One region of the Paenibacillus sp. 79R4 genome, then DNA from elsewhere that is predicted to be linked to it. Evidence: riboswitches for the same ligand, from Rfam matches in the RefSeq annotation. Region 1 holds a riboswitch; each other region holds the start of a gene.
What was found. A riboswitch is a leader RNA that binds a small molecule or an ion and turns the genes downstream of it on or off. The one in region 1 is predicted to bind thiamine pyrophosphate.
Positions count from the first base shown of each region.

Region 2: it holds a riboswitch for thiamine pyrophosphate, as region 1 does, so the genes downstream of both, DMN77_RS20460 (ABC transporter substrate-binding protein) here and tenA (thiaminase II) in region 1, are expected to answer to the same signal.
Region 3: it holds a riboswitch for thiamine pyrophosphate, as region 1 does, so the genes downstream of both, DMN77_RS14635 (ECF transporter S component) here and tenA (thiaminase II) in region 1, are expected to answer to the same signal.

Region 1 is NZ_QJOT01000008.1:186,844-191,392, reverse strand. Features, by position in the region: gene thiD (bifunctional hydroxymethylpyrimidine kinase/phosphomethylpyrimidine kinase) at 1-79, opposite strand, end outside; gene thiM (hydroxyethylthiazole kinase) at 76-921, opposite strand; gene tenA (thiaminase II) at 1,221-1,919, opposite strand; TPP riboswitch at 2,161-2,265, opposite strand; gene DMN77_RS13485 (adenine deaminase) at 2,337-4,166, opposite strand; gene DMN77_RS13480 (hypothetical protein) at 4,336-4,549, opposite strand, start outside.
Region 2 is NZ_QJOT01000019.1:1,571-6,119, reverse strand. Features, by position in the region: gene DMN77_RS20470 (lactonase family protein) at 1-269, opposite strand, end outside; gene DMN77_RS20465 (CcdC family protein) at 474-986, shown strand; TPP riboswitch at 1,170-1,281, shown strand; gene DMN77_RS20460 (ABC transporter substrate-binding protein) at 1,774-2,808, shown strand; gene DMN77_RS20455 (thiamine-binding protein) at 2,923-3,216, shown strand; gene DMN77_RS20450 (ABC transporter permease) at 3,213-3,983, shown strand; gene DMN77_RS20445 (ABC transporter ATP-binding protein) at 3,999-4,549, shown strand, end outside.
Region 3 is NZ_QJOT01000009.1:125,179-129,727, forward strand. Features, by position in the region: gene DMN77_RS14620 (aminotransferase class I/II-fold pyridoxal phosphate-dependent enzyme) at 1-222, opposite strand, end outside; gene DMN77_RS14625 (helix-turn-helix domain-containing protein) at 627-1,412, shown strand; gene asd (archaetidylserine decarboxylase) at 1,485-2,282, opposite strand; TPP riboswitch at 2,436-2,547, shown strand; gene DMN77_RS14635 (ECF transporter S component) at 2,677-3,282, shown strand; gene DMN77_RS14640 (ABC transporter ATP-binding protein) at 3,282-4,549, shown strand, end outside.

The DNA of each region.
Region 1 (4,549 bases):
AGGTCTTGAGATCAGCCTGAATTCCGGCGCCGCCGCCGCTATCCGAACCGGCGATCGTCAGAGCTCTAGGAATACTCATCTTGATTCCCCCCCTGCAGCCTTGCTATTCGGCTCAGCTATAGCTGCATACCCCTTTACTGAATGTGGATGAAGCTTAGCCAGTTCATCCAGAAAAGCAACCTGGAAACTGCCAGGACCTAACGAGGCGGTCCGCTCCGCAGCACGGGCTGCCGCCGCACCGTAATAAGCCAATCCCGCTGTGCCCGCAAGCATCATATCGCGCTCGACCGCTGCGAAAGCCCCCAGCACAGATGTCAGCAAGCAGCCTGCTCCGGTCACCTGCGTCAGCAGCACATCTCCGCCGCTGATGACCCGGTAATGGACCCCATCAGCTATAACATCTTCTTTGCCAGTAATGGCTACTATTGCATTAAATTGGCGAGCCGCCCGGAGTGCGATTTCCGCATTTGCTCCCGCACTGCTCTCGGCCGCATCTACTCCTTTAATGTCTGAGACCTCACCAACCAGGTTAGCGACTTCGGAAGCATTACCGCGAATTAGAGAAATCTTCACTTCACGAAGAATTCGCTGGGCTGACTCCGTACGAAGGCGAGTCGCCCCTACACCTACTGGGTCCAAAAGTACGGGAACACCATGAAGATTGGCTGACTTCCCGGCGATGATCATTGCGTCCACCTGCTCCGTCGACAGCGTGCCGATATTCAGTACCAGCGCACCAGCCACCTTGGCCATATCTGCTACTTCTTCCCTGGCATAGGCCATCACTGGTGACGCGCCAAGCGCAAGCAGACCGTTCGCAGTGAAATTGGTAACGACCACGTTCGTCATATTATGTACGAGCGGCCTTGCCTTCTGTACTTTAGTTAATAGTGCAGCAATATCCTGTTCGAGTGTACTCATTGCAAATCAACCCCATTCTCAAATTTGTAGTCCGGTACCCTTCCCATCTGTTTATCTGATGGCGCAATAAGTTAATAGTCCATTTCACTGCTACTCGGCGAATCACGGCAGACCAGATGATTCCCAGCCAGCATACTGAAGCTCCGATCCCTTAACTGTTCCTACCTCTACGGCTGCATCATTCCCAGCTGCATACCTAATTTCAGCTTTTATATTCATTCCGTTCCAGTTCACTTACACTCCCATTTCTGCACTCATACTCATTCAGTTCCACCACACATACACTCAAATTTCAGTTCTTATACTCTTTCAGCCCCGCTTCCTAAATTCATAGCAACCGGCCATTCTTCCTCGCGGAAGGCCATGTCCCAGAACATATATTCCAGTTGGCAGCTCAGCAGAAAATGCTCTCTCATCCGCAGCCGCTCGGCTTCGGTCACGCGCTCAGCCCAATCGTCCACATAACGGCAGAATCGTTCGGTCAGATCCGACATTCCTCCCCCGTAGAAATCGATCCAATCGTAGAACGGATGCGATTCATCCGGTTTGACTTCCTCCAGCAAACGCTGGCCGATTTCGATATAGGTCCAAGGACACGGCAGCAAAGCGGATACGATCTCACCCAGGCTGCCTTCGTGCGCAACGGTTAGCATATGGCGGATATAATGATGGGCTGAGGGAGCCAGCGGGAACCCCTGGAGTTCCTCATAAGTAACGCCAGCCACGCGGCAAAAATTGTTATGCGGGTGCACTTCGCTATGCAGCACGAAGTTGATCTGCTCGTTGAACATCTCGATCTCTTCCCGCGTCCGGCTCTTGGATATGGCAATGCCATAAATCCGCATAAAGGCGTTCAAATACTCAAAATCCTGCTTCACATAATGGATCAGCTGCTCCCGCTTCAATGTTCCGTCCGCGATCCCACGTACAAATGAATGTTTATAAATAGCTTGAAAAATAGAATCTGCTTGCTGACGAAGCTGTCTCGTAAAACTCATGATCTCCACCTCCAAATTTTTTTGAAACGATAAAAGTTGAACTATCCTCCCAAATGACTAAGTTTTCATTTGTTCAACTTGCATATCTCCTGAATAAAGAAATCCGCTATGAGGGCTGATGAACCCCCTTGATTCGCATGAATATATCAAATGCAGATGCAAATCCCTGTCCGGTTTACACAGCAAAAAGGCCGCTCCGGATATGGAGCGGCCTGTCACTTAACAAATATAGCTATAGCAATTCAGTCCGACTCCACTTTCCTACGCTAGTGCTAACTAGATCAGGTTCAAAGGGTCCAGGATTTATCCTGTCTCAGTCGTTATCACGACTCCCCTAGTGGATTTCCTATTCAATTACCTATTATTTAACTATGGCAGCAGCCGTATGTCAAATAGTGACAGTCCCTGTTGCCTGTCTTATGGCTCCTCGACGAACAAAGGAACCTTCACGAAGCCCTGCTCTGTCATCTTGAACAGACCAAGATCGGAAATACGCAGTTCAGGAATAACCACCAGCGCCAGCAGTGACAAGGTCATGAAGGCATAGTTCATTGTGCAGCCTGCTTGATACAACGCCTGGCTTACCGCACGGGATTGCTCGGCCACCTGTTCGAACGGCGCATTTGACATCAATCCGGCCACCGGCAGCGGCAGCTTGACGATCTTGTCTTCGGTAACAACCGCGATACCGCCCTGCATTTCAGCAACGGTATTTGCAGCCTTGGCCATCAGAGCATCGGAATTGCCGATGATCATCACATTATGACAGTCATGAGCAACGGTCGTTGCGATTGCAGCCGGCACATTGAAGCCAACGCGCGATGCCAGGCCTACGGTCTTATTGCCCGTTCCTTTGTGACGCTCAATGACAGCCAGCTTGGAAATGCCATCCTCTACCCTAAGGGCTACCTGTCCGTTCTCGATCCGTACATACACGAGGTCTTCGGTCGTATCCACATGGTTCTCGCGAACCCCAATAGCTCGCGCCGTCAATTCACCGGACTGGATTGGCGCTTCGATCACAAAGTCCTGCTCAGTCACAGCTCGGGTAAGGTGCACCGAGTTAATAGCCTCCTGCGGATATTCGAATTCAGGCAATTCCACAGTCATCTTGCCATTCTCGGCCACAACTTGTCCAGCCGCAATCGTCATTACAACGTTCACATCGGCCAGATTTCCATCAAGGATGATAATGTCAGCGATAGAAGCTGGCGTAATGGTGCCCACGTCCCGGGCAACCCCAAAGCGTTCTGCCGTATTGATCGTCGCCATCTGGAAAGCCGTTACCGGACGTACGCCCTGCGAGATCGCATGACGAACTACAAAGTCCATATGTCCCTCATCAACAAGAGATTCCGGGCTGCGATCGTCTGTAACGAGCATCATGCGACGTGTATCAATGCCATAGTCGGTATGCGCCTTAATCGATTCGGCAACATCATGCCAAGCTGAACCGCGTCTCATTTTGGCGTACATGCCTCTTCTGACACGCTCGATAACATCCTCAGCGTTCACGCTCTCATGGCAGCCGGTAATGCCGCTGGCCGCATAAGCAGATATTCTCCAGTCATCCACCGGCCACGTATAGTGCCCGTCCGCTACTCTGCCCGCACGCAGCGTAGCCTGAATCTCTCCAATCATCTTCTCGTCACCAAATACTACGCCTGGGAAGTTCATAACTTCGCCCAAAGCGATCATATCAGGCCCCCAAGTGAAGGCTTCAGCAACCTCTGCCGGGCCGATCTCAGCGCCCGCCGTCTCCATATCCGGACCTGTAGACGGAACACAAGAAGCAACCTGCATATAAGCGGCAAGCGGGGTTTGTCTGGCTTCGTCCAGCATGAGTCTCAGGCCCGGCAATCCCAATACATTGGTAATCTCATGAGCATCAAAAAATCCGCCCGTCGTACCCTTCGGAAGCACGGCTCTGGCGAATTGGGTTGGTGTGATCTGACTGCTCTCAATATGACAATGACCGTCCAGCAAACCTGGAGCAACATAACGTCCGGCAGCATCGATGATCTTCGTATCTGCACCGATCATATGGCTGGCATCCGTCCCCACGAAGGCAATCCGGCTGCCTTGAACGCCAATCGATATACCGTCCTGAATCTCTCCGGAACATACATTGACCAGCTTCGCATTCTTGATAACCAGTGTAGCCTTCTTATCTCCCCGCGCCGTAGCAACTAGGTCAGGCACACAATCAGCAAGCTGTGGTCTGGCAAACAACTGTGATGTACTCATGATTATGAAATCCTCCCCTCAGTAATTGTGCTGCTCTAATGCCCTTAATCTCATTGGAGCCAACAGTTTCTAGATGAAACAAGCATATACAATACATTTTAGTTTTGCAATTCTTAATCCCGATTCTACTTTCCTCGGCTATTCCCAATGATAATTCAGAAAATCAAGGTTACTCGAATATAGTTGGCTTGGATTTAGGAATAAATGCATCCCGTTCCCATCCTTCCAGAATCACAATCGTATCAAGTTGAGGGTTATCCGGCCAGAAAATATACCTTTCCTGCACCAACACATCCAGAGCGGATTTGATATCCCGGTATTGACGGCCCGTTGTACGCTCTAACTCGGGCTTTGTCGGCATTCGGCGCCGCTGCGTTGAGAAG
Region 2 (4,549 bases), on a different contig from region 1:
ACGGAGTCCAGCTCCGTTAGCGCTCCGCTGCCAATATCGATCCCATAGCTGACAAGACGGCCTTCAGACTGTTCGCTCACCGCGTACAATCTTGAAGCTTCCCCATTTACAATGACAAAGGATGGATTCAATATTCCGGAGCATTGGCTTACGATACGCAAAGCTCCTGTCTGTTGATTCAAGCCGCATAAGTAGATGCCCGGCTCCTCCGGTTTTGCGTATGTACCTACATAAAATGGAATTTCATCCTTCAGACCAAATTGCGTCATATCCTTCATCCTCTCGATTATAATTTGTTTTTTATATATTTTGACCGTTCCCGCATCTATAGCCCGGGTCCGGTTGATGCATACATCCATATGTGATTATTATCATGGTGAGGATTTATGATATAATGATTTCGCCTAAGAGGTAATTCAAAACGTTGATTTTTAGCGTAACTGACCCACCAAATACATTAAAGAAGGGGTGTTATTGTGGACGCCATTAGCCCTTTTTATATGCGGATCATTGCAACGGCTGTTATGATCCTGATGGCCGTATCAGTCATCATCGTCAGACTTAAGGCCAGCAACCGTCCGGTGACGATCAAGAAGATTATTATTCCTCCGCTTGGTATGGCTACCGGTTTCGCCATGTTCGTGGAGCCGCAGATGCGGATTCCCGTCCTGTATGGAGTCATTGCTTTTGCTGCAGGCTGGCTTTTGTTCTCCTATCCGCTCATTCGCACTACTCATTTTGAAATGAAGGACGGACAAGTCTTTGCCAAAAGATCCAGCGGATTCGCCTTCATTCTGATCGGTCTGCTTGTGATTCGACTGGCTCTGCATGAAGTGATCGAGCAATATGTCTCCATTCTTCAGACCGGCTCGCTCTTCTTTATTCTCGCCTTCGGTATGATTGTACGCTGGCGGCTCTATATGCTCAAGAAGTATCGCGCCGTTACGAATCAGACCGAGATGAACCCAGTAAATCCCGAAGCATGAAGCGATTAACCCTATCTTAAACAAGATTGGCAGCCAGAACAAGTGGCTGCAGATCAGGGCAGCGACTCCTTCCCCTCCGCGGTTAATGGCTCCATCTCTTCGGAGATGCGAAGCGATGATATTGCATTTTCTAACTGGACATATCTGCAACAGCGAACTATAATGGCAATTGTAATCCGTAGTTCAATAGTTCAGGGGAGCTGGAATAGGCCGGCTGAGATTGTATCCCGCGAAGATACTGACCCTTTAACCTGATCTGGGTAATGCCAGCGTAGGAAGAAATGCAGGTATGAAGCTATGCTCATATTCAAGTGCACCTATGCGTCCCGATCCGGGGCGCTTTTTTTGCATCCTGTATATTTAAGCCTATTAACTATCGGCTTCATTCGGAAGTGATCAGGGACACTAGAAGTGTAAGTTCCTCTGGAAGTGCGTGTTCAAAAAGTTCAGTTTTCAGCGAAGCAAAGGCTGGAACAAGCTGGGGCCGGGGCCTGAGGAGCGAAGCTGCACGTTTTCGTTAGAGAACGACTTTGTAAGCATCTGCTTAAAGCCCGGCTGAATTCAGGATTCGATGTCGAATAAGCGCTTGGTGTTACTTTATGTTAGATATAGAACTGATAGGTTAGCAGCTGCACTGATCAGATTTTATATCGCGGGAAAGACTACCTTGCGCATCGCGATCGCTCCTCCTTGAATCGGCCTCGAAGGTTTTCTGATCCAAATTGGCCTTTTTGGAACTGCTTCTGGAAGTGAATACGGATTAGACATTTTGAAGGAGGGAATATCATTGCATCGATCAAAATGGATTCTGCTTGCCCTGTCCTGCCTGCTTGTTATCATCGCAGGTTGTGGCCAAGCGAATAACGCCAACACCCCGGCCGATAATGGAAATGCGGCAACGGGAGAACAGACGAAGGAACTGCACGATGTTAAATTCGTACTGGATTGGAGTCCGAATACGAACCATACTGGCCTCTATGTCGCACAGGCCAAAGGCTTCTATGAAAAGGAGGGCCTGAAGCTGGACATCCTGCTGCCGGGCTCTGGCGGTGCGGACGCAATGGTGGCATCCGGTGAGGTGCCTTTCGGAATCAGCTATCAGGAGAGCGTGACACAAGGCCGCACCCAAGGCGTGCCCCTCGTCTCAATCGCGGCCGTTATTCAGCATAATACATCCGGCTTTGCCGCGCCTGTGGACCGGAACATCAAGACACCTAAGGATTTTGAAGGAAAAAGCTACGGCGGCTGGGGCTCACCTGTCGAAGAGGCCGTCATGAAATCGATCATGGACATCGATGGCGGGGATGTTAGCAAGGTAAAAATGATCAATATGGGCGAAGCCGACTTCTTCACCGCCGTGAAAAGAGATATCGATTTCGCCTGGATTTTTTATGCCTGGACGGGGATCGAAGCCGAGCTGCGCGGCGAACCGCTCGATATGCTCTACGTAAAAGACTATTCGGATAAGCTCGACTACTATACTCCGGTTATTACAACCAATGAGAAGCTGATCAAGGACGATCCTGAATTAATCAAGGCCTTCCTGCGTGCCACTTCCAAAGGATATCAATATGCGATCCAGCATCCGGAGGAAGCAGCTGATATTCTGCTGAGTGCTGTTCCTGATCTCGATAAAGACCTGGTTATGGCCAGTCAGAAATGGCTTAGCCCGAAATACCAGGATGATGCTGCCCGTTGGGGGGAGCAGAAGCAATCCGTATGGCAGAATTACTCCGATTGGATGTATGAGAAGAAGCTGATTGAGAAACCGCTGGATACAGATGCTGCTTTCACCAATAATTTTCTGCCGGAGAACAAATAACAAGATGCCTGCACTATAAATGTAAACCTCAATTTCTATAAGTATGTACTCAAGGGGCCCGTTAGCAGCACCAAGACGGTTCTACAATTCTGTGATCAGAGAGGATGTCCATATATGGCTAATGCATTAGTAAGTATTCAGATTATTCCGAAGACACCGGGCGGGGAAGATTCGATTCCTTACGTCGATCGTGCAATTGAAGTCATTCAGGCTTCTGGTGTGAAGTATCAGGTGAGCCCGCTGGAGACAACAATGGAGGGCGAGCTCAGCCGACTGCTGGACATTGTCAAAGAAATGAACGAAGCTGTCATTGAATTCGGTAGCAAAAATGTAATCTCCCAGATTAAAATCTACTACAATCCGGAAGGTGCCAGCATGGATAAACTGACGGAGAAATACCGTCCATGAGACTCCGACGTATCTGGAGCAGTGTATGGCCGCCCCTTGTGGCGGTCATCTTGTTCCTCATTCTATGGCAAACGGCCACATCTTTATTTAATATCGATAAGTGGATGCTGCCGAGCCCTGTCGATATCGCGCAAGAAGCGAAGGCTGGTGTGGCCGGATTGTGGGAGCATACACAGGCTACGCTTAAGCTGATGCTGCTAGGGTTCTCGATCGGTACCCTCGTTGGGCTTCTGGTCGCTTTTGTACTGCACTATATCCCTTTTCTTAGAAAAGCGCTCTATCCGCTGATCATTCTCAGCCAGAATGTTCCGATCATCGCCTTGGCCCCCTTGCTTATGATCTGGTTTGGATTTGGGATTCTACCTAAAATCATCGTCATTACCCTGGTCTGCTTCTTTCCCATTGCAGTGGCGGCTATGGACGGGTTAAGCCGTACAGATCGAGTTATGCTGGACTATATGCGGATGGCCGGAGCTTCAAAGTGGAATATTTTCACCAAGCTGGAAGTGCCGTATGCATTACCCGCGATCATGTCCGGGGCAAAGATTGCCGCTACCTACAGCGTTATGGGGGCGATCATCGCAGAATGGATCGGCGCGGACAAAGGCATCGGTTATTATATGATGCTGCAGAAATCATCCTTTCGCACCGATAAAATATTCGTCGCTATTGCGATCATCGTAACGATTAGCCTGGCGATGTTCCTGCTTATCTCATTCATTGAGAAATGGCTTATTCGCTACCATCCGTCCAATGATGATAAATAGAAAGGGGCTTACGCCATGAATACAAAGATGAATGAGCACACGCCGCTCCCTCTCGCTCTGGAAGTCCAGATGGCCCGTCTGGCATTTCGCGAGAGAAAACAAAGTTTGCCTGTGCTGAATAATGTCTCATTATCCGTTCCAACCGGGAAGTTTGTGTCCATAATCGGTCCGTCCGGCTGCGGAAAGAGCACTTTATTCCACGTCATCGGCGGCCTGGTCAAGCCGGACGCGGGCAAGGTGCTGCTGCATGGCGCAGACATCACAGGGCAGCGTGGCCACATCAGCTATGTTCCGCAAAAGCCAGCGCTTTTTCCTTGGCGCAGCACGCTCGACAATGTTATTCTGGCCAGAGAAATTGCGGGCATGCCGATGAAAGCGGCACGTGAAGAAGCAAGAGCCTGGCTGACCAAGGCCGGATTGGCTGAATTCGAACAGGCTTACCCCCACAAGCTGTCAGGCGGTATGCAGCAGCGCGCTTCCTTCTTACGTGGCCTGCTTGCTCCGCAGGAAGTTCTCTGCCTGGACGAACCCTTCAGCGCGCTTGATGCCTTAACCCGAAGCGATAT
Region 3 (4,549 bases), on a different contig from region 1:
GGCGGACAGGGTGTCTTGAATGGCGGAAAGATGCATAGGGATGCCATTTTCGGTTGCGATACCAATCGTCGCATTATACTTCTTAGCCCCTGCGGATGCTTCAGCGGACTGGCTCAGGATTCCTTCCTTCGGGAAGTAAATCTCCTTACCCAGCTGAGATAACATGTCATAAACATAGCCTTGCTGCAAGGTCTGGTTCAACTGCTCTGCAAGTGGATTCAGGCTCATTCTCGTTCCATCCTTCCGATCGTTTATTTTTATGGTTTCCAGTAGCAGGCTGAATTCAAGATTTGATGCCGAGTATACCGCTTTTGAACAGCCGCTTTAGGACAAATCCGTTTTAGACTGCCTTACATTATATCATTTACAACATAAGCCGTCACGATGATTTCCTTCTATTCCTCTAGGTGAATGGAACCCCAAGAAGATGTTCAACTGGTATTAAAATGAGTATAATACTTACAAGCCTCTAGAAGGTATCCGTAGAAAACATAACCTTGTAAGCATCGTGCGTAGCCCAGCTAATTTCAAATTTGATGTGGGCATAAGCTTTCTGTTTTTCTGATCAAAAGCGAACTTTTTGAACAACCTCTTACAAGGGAAAAAATTTTGGGGGAGGGAAGGACATGCTTCACGTTTCACCATCATCTTTTATTCTGAAGCCGGCATTTGCCAAAATTGTATGCGAACCTAACTGGAAGTGGCGCAAGCGAGATAAAGCGCTGGAGAACTATGATTTATTCTATGTGTGGAGCGGGGAAGGGAACGTCGTCCTGAACAACCAGACTTTTCAAGTGAGTAAAGGAAGCTGCTTCTTGTTTCGTAAAGGCGATCATCCGACTGCGACGCATAATCCGCAACGGCCGCTAGTACTTACATATATTCATTTTGATATAGATGAGCCTGTCATGGAAGTTCCCGGATCTTATCGGGTATTGGACAATACCCTTGATTTTGAATATATGCTGTCTCGCTATGTACGCTTGTTCCTGGTGAATGCCTATGGAGCGGAGGAGGAGGCTCGTCTGATCCTGAAGCAACTTCTCATCTATTTGCTGCGCGAGGAGCGTGAGGTTCCCCGGGAGAAGAAAGTAAGCAATCAGCTGGTCGAGGTCATCCATGAGGTGGCTAATTATGTTCTGCAGCATCCCGGATTGCCGCATAAAGTTGAAGATTTATCCGCCCGAGCCGGTTTGTCAGCGCGTTACTTCTCAATTAAATTCAAAGAGATCATCGGCATGTCCGTGCAGACTTATATTATTAAATGCAGGATTGATCGCGCTCAGCATCTGCTCTTGCATGCAGGCATGAATGTAACCGAAGTGGCCGATGCTTTGGGGTATAGGGACATATTTTTCTTCAGCCGTCAATTCAAGCAGTATACGGGGAAAAGTCCTTCTGAAATAAGATGAGCGCGCGGGATTGAAAATAAAGTTAGACAAAGAAAAAAACTGAGTCGCACGCACTCAGGTTTTTTTGTACGATTAGTGACTCAGCTTAGAATTGTGAAGATGCCCGAGCAGGGTTCCGACCTTGACTTTACTTCCTACATCCAGGCTGGACGACGGCTCGAAGTTATCCTGCATCAGGAGAACTACAGTGGAGCCAAATTCAAAATAGGCCAGCTCATCGCCGCGCTCCCACTCTTTGGCTTCATCGTCGACATATTTGATACTGCTGACATTCATGGCTCCGACTTTTACGACGGCGCTCTCCCCGTATTCGTGGGAAATATATGTGATGAGCCGCTCGTTGCGGGCAAGTACAGAACGCATATGGGTCATTCCAAAATGGTTCACCGGGTACACCTTCCCCGATATATGCTCGCTCTCCAGCTTGCGTCCGCTCACTGGGGCATGAATCCGATGATAGTCGGTTGGGCTAAGATAGAGCACAAAAGCATAACCATTGCGGTAAGCCTCGCTCCTCGGCGAATGGTTAAGCAGTTCATCAATGGAATAGTCCTGTCCTTTTACATTCAGGATCGTACTGGATTGGATCTTTCCCATAGCAGTAATTAGCGCATCAACGGGGCTTGCGACACCGCCTGGTTCCTGGCAAATCGGGCGCATTCCTGGTTTGAGCCTGCGCGTAAAAAATTCATTCAAAGTATGGTATTCTTTGATTTCCTTCTCCGCTTCATCCAGGGTAATTCCATAAGCTTTAGCAAAGCGCGGAATGACGAACCTGCTCCATTTGGAATGGGAAAAGCGGCCAGTCAGCCGGCAAACCGATTTTCGTGAAGACAGCTCTGTCATCCATATCATCCATTTGGTAGCCAATTGTTATTTCCTCCCATAGGTGAAGGGCAGTTGGAACTGCCGCAATCTACTTCCGCTATCTTGACATAGAATAAGAGCGAAAGCAATAAATATAAAAATATTGTAATTGATGCTTGCTAACTTGGAAACATGTGGTGTATTGTAATGTTAATTGCATAGGGATACGGGGGCTTGAGTGAATCAGGCTGAGATGGCAGCATACTCCGCTGCAGACCGTTAATCTGATCTGGATAATGCCAGCGTAGAGAATCTATCGTCCTGTTCGTGCTTATTTTGTGGACTTATTATGTCTGCATACTGGGACTATACAACCGACTGAGCTTATTCAGCCGGTTTTTTTATTGTTCTCTAGACGGAATATCCCCGCAATAAATTAATTAAGGAGTGATAGGTTATGGTAGAGGTCAACATGCAAAAGGAAAAACGGGGACTGAAGCTTAGCGATCTTCTGGTGACGGTGCTAATCTCGGTCGTGCTCGGAGTAGTGTATCATTTGTGGAGCTCGGTGTATGGACTTTTATCTCCGCTGTTCTTTCAGGCGGATGAACTGGTGTACGGCATGTGGTTCATCGCCTCGACACTTGTCTTTCTATTGATTCGCAAGCCGGGTGTGGCGCTGATTGCCGAAGTTGCAGCTGCGCATGTGGAGGTACTATTCGGCAGCGCATGGGGAATTCAACTGCTTGTCTATAGCCTGCTTCAGGGACTCGCCGCAGAGCTTATATTTGCCGCTTTCCGCTATCGTAACTTCTCTGCACCGGTCGCGGGTCTGGCAGGTCTTGCCGCGTCGATCGGCTCACTGATACCGGACATTTTCTATGGATATGTCGGAGATTATGCGCCATGGATGTTCATTGCCAAATATTCGATGCGTGCTGTCAGTTCGGTCGTCATCGCGGGATTCCTGGCCTATAGCTTGGCCAAAGCGGTCGAGCGCACAGGGGTAACCCATCTGCTTCGCCCTGTTGAATCCAAGGATCTGGCGGCGTTGGATGATTAATGATGAACACAGCTTATGCAAATGGAATGGCAGAGTCTGATATTGAGGTCGCCGGACAAGCGGCTGCGGTACCCGATATTATTTTGGGGGTGGAGGATCTTCGGCTGAAGTTCCCAGGGGAAGCTGCATTTGTATTTAAGGACTTTTCCGTCTCCGTGCGGCGCGGTGAGAAGGTGCTATTGCTCGGGCCCAGCGGTTGCGGCAAGTCCACCTTGCTTCAGATGCTGAGCGGGATCATGCCTGAGATGGTCGAGGTACCGATGCGGTTCAAGGAGAGAATTGTTCCTGAATCGAGAGGGGTGTTGTTCCAGGATCCGGATACGCAGTTCTGTATGCCTTACATAGATGAAGAGCTGGCCTTTGTGCTGGAGAATCTATGTATTCCCAGAGAAGAGATGGAGACACGGATGAGGCAGGCTCTGGATCAGGTCGGCCTGTTCTTTGAGAATTTGCATGTTCCGATAAATTCATTGTCGCAGGGAATGAAGCAGCGGCTGGCGCTTGCTTCGGTGCTTCTGGCCGATCCTGAAGTCCTGTTCCTGGATGAGCCCTCTGCATTGCTTGATCCCGAAGGACGTAAGCAGATCTGGGAGGCCATTCATTCTATCGCCGAAGGACGAACGCTGGTCATTGTTGAGCATCGAATTGAAGAGATGATCGGGCTTGTGGATAATGTAGTCCTGTTTGGCCCGGACGGACAAATTCTCGGGCAGGCTCCTCCAACGAAGCTGTTCGCCTCCTTCCATAAACAATTGGAGCAGTTCGGGATCTGGTACCCAGGGGTATGGGAAGCCTTCTTCTTGTCCCGGGAAGGGGAGAGGCTTCTGAGTCTCCCTAGGGAGGCCCCATATTCTACCCTGGCAGAGCCGCTGATAGAGTTGAAGCAATTTCAGGGCTACAGACAGCGGAGAACTGTGATTGAAGTGGAGCAAGCCGAGATTTATCCCGGAGACTTCATCGTGATTACAGGACCAAACGGTGCGGGGAAGAGCTCATTATTGCTCAGTCTAATGGGGCTTCTGCCAACAGATGGAACCTACAAGCTGCAGAGAATTGATATGGGTGGAGACAAGGCGAAGAAAAGCAGAACCGTGAAGGCGGCTCGGAAAATAGGCTTTGTGTTTCAGAATCCAGAGATGCAGTTTGTAGCTGATCAAGTGAGTGAGGAGATTGCCTTTTCCTTATATGAAGAAGGGTATGACAAAGACCGTATATCATCTCTGGTCAGGCAGGCGATAGGTCAGTTCGGATTAGAAGGAATGGAGCA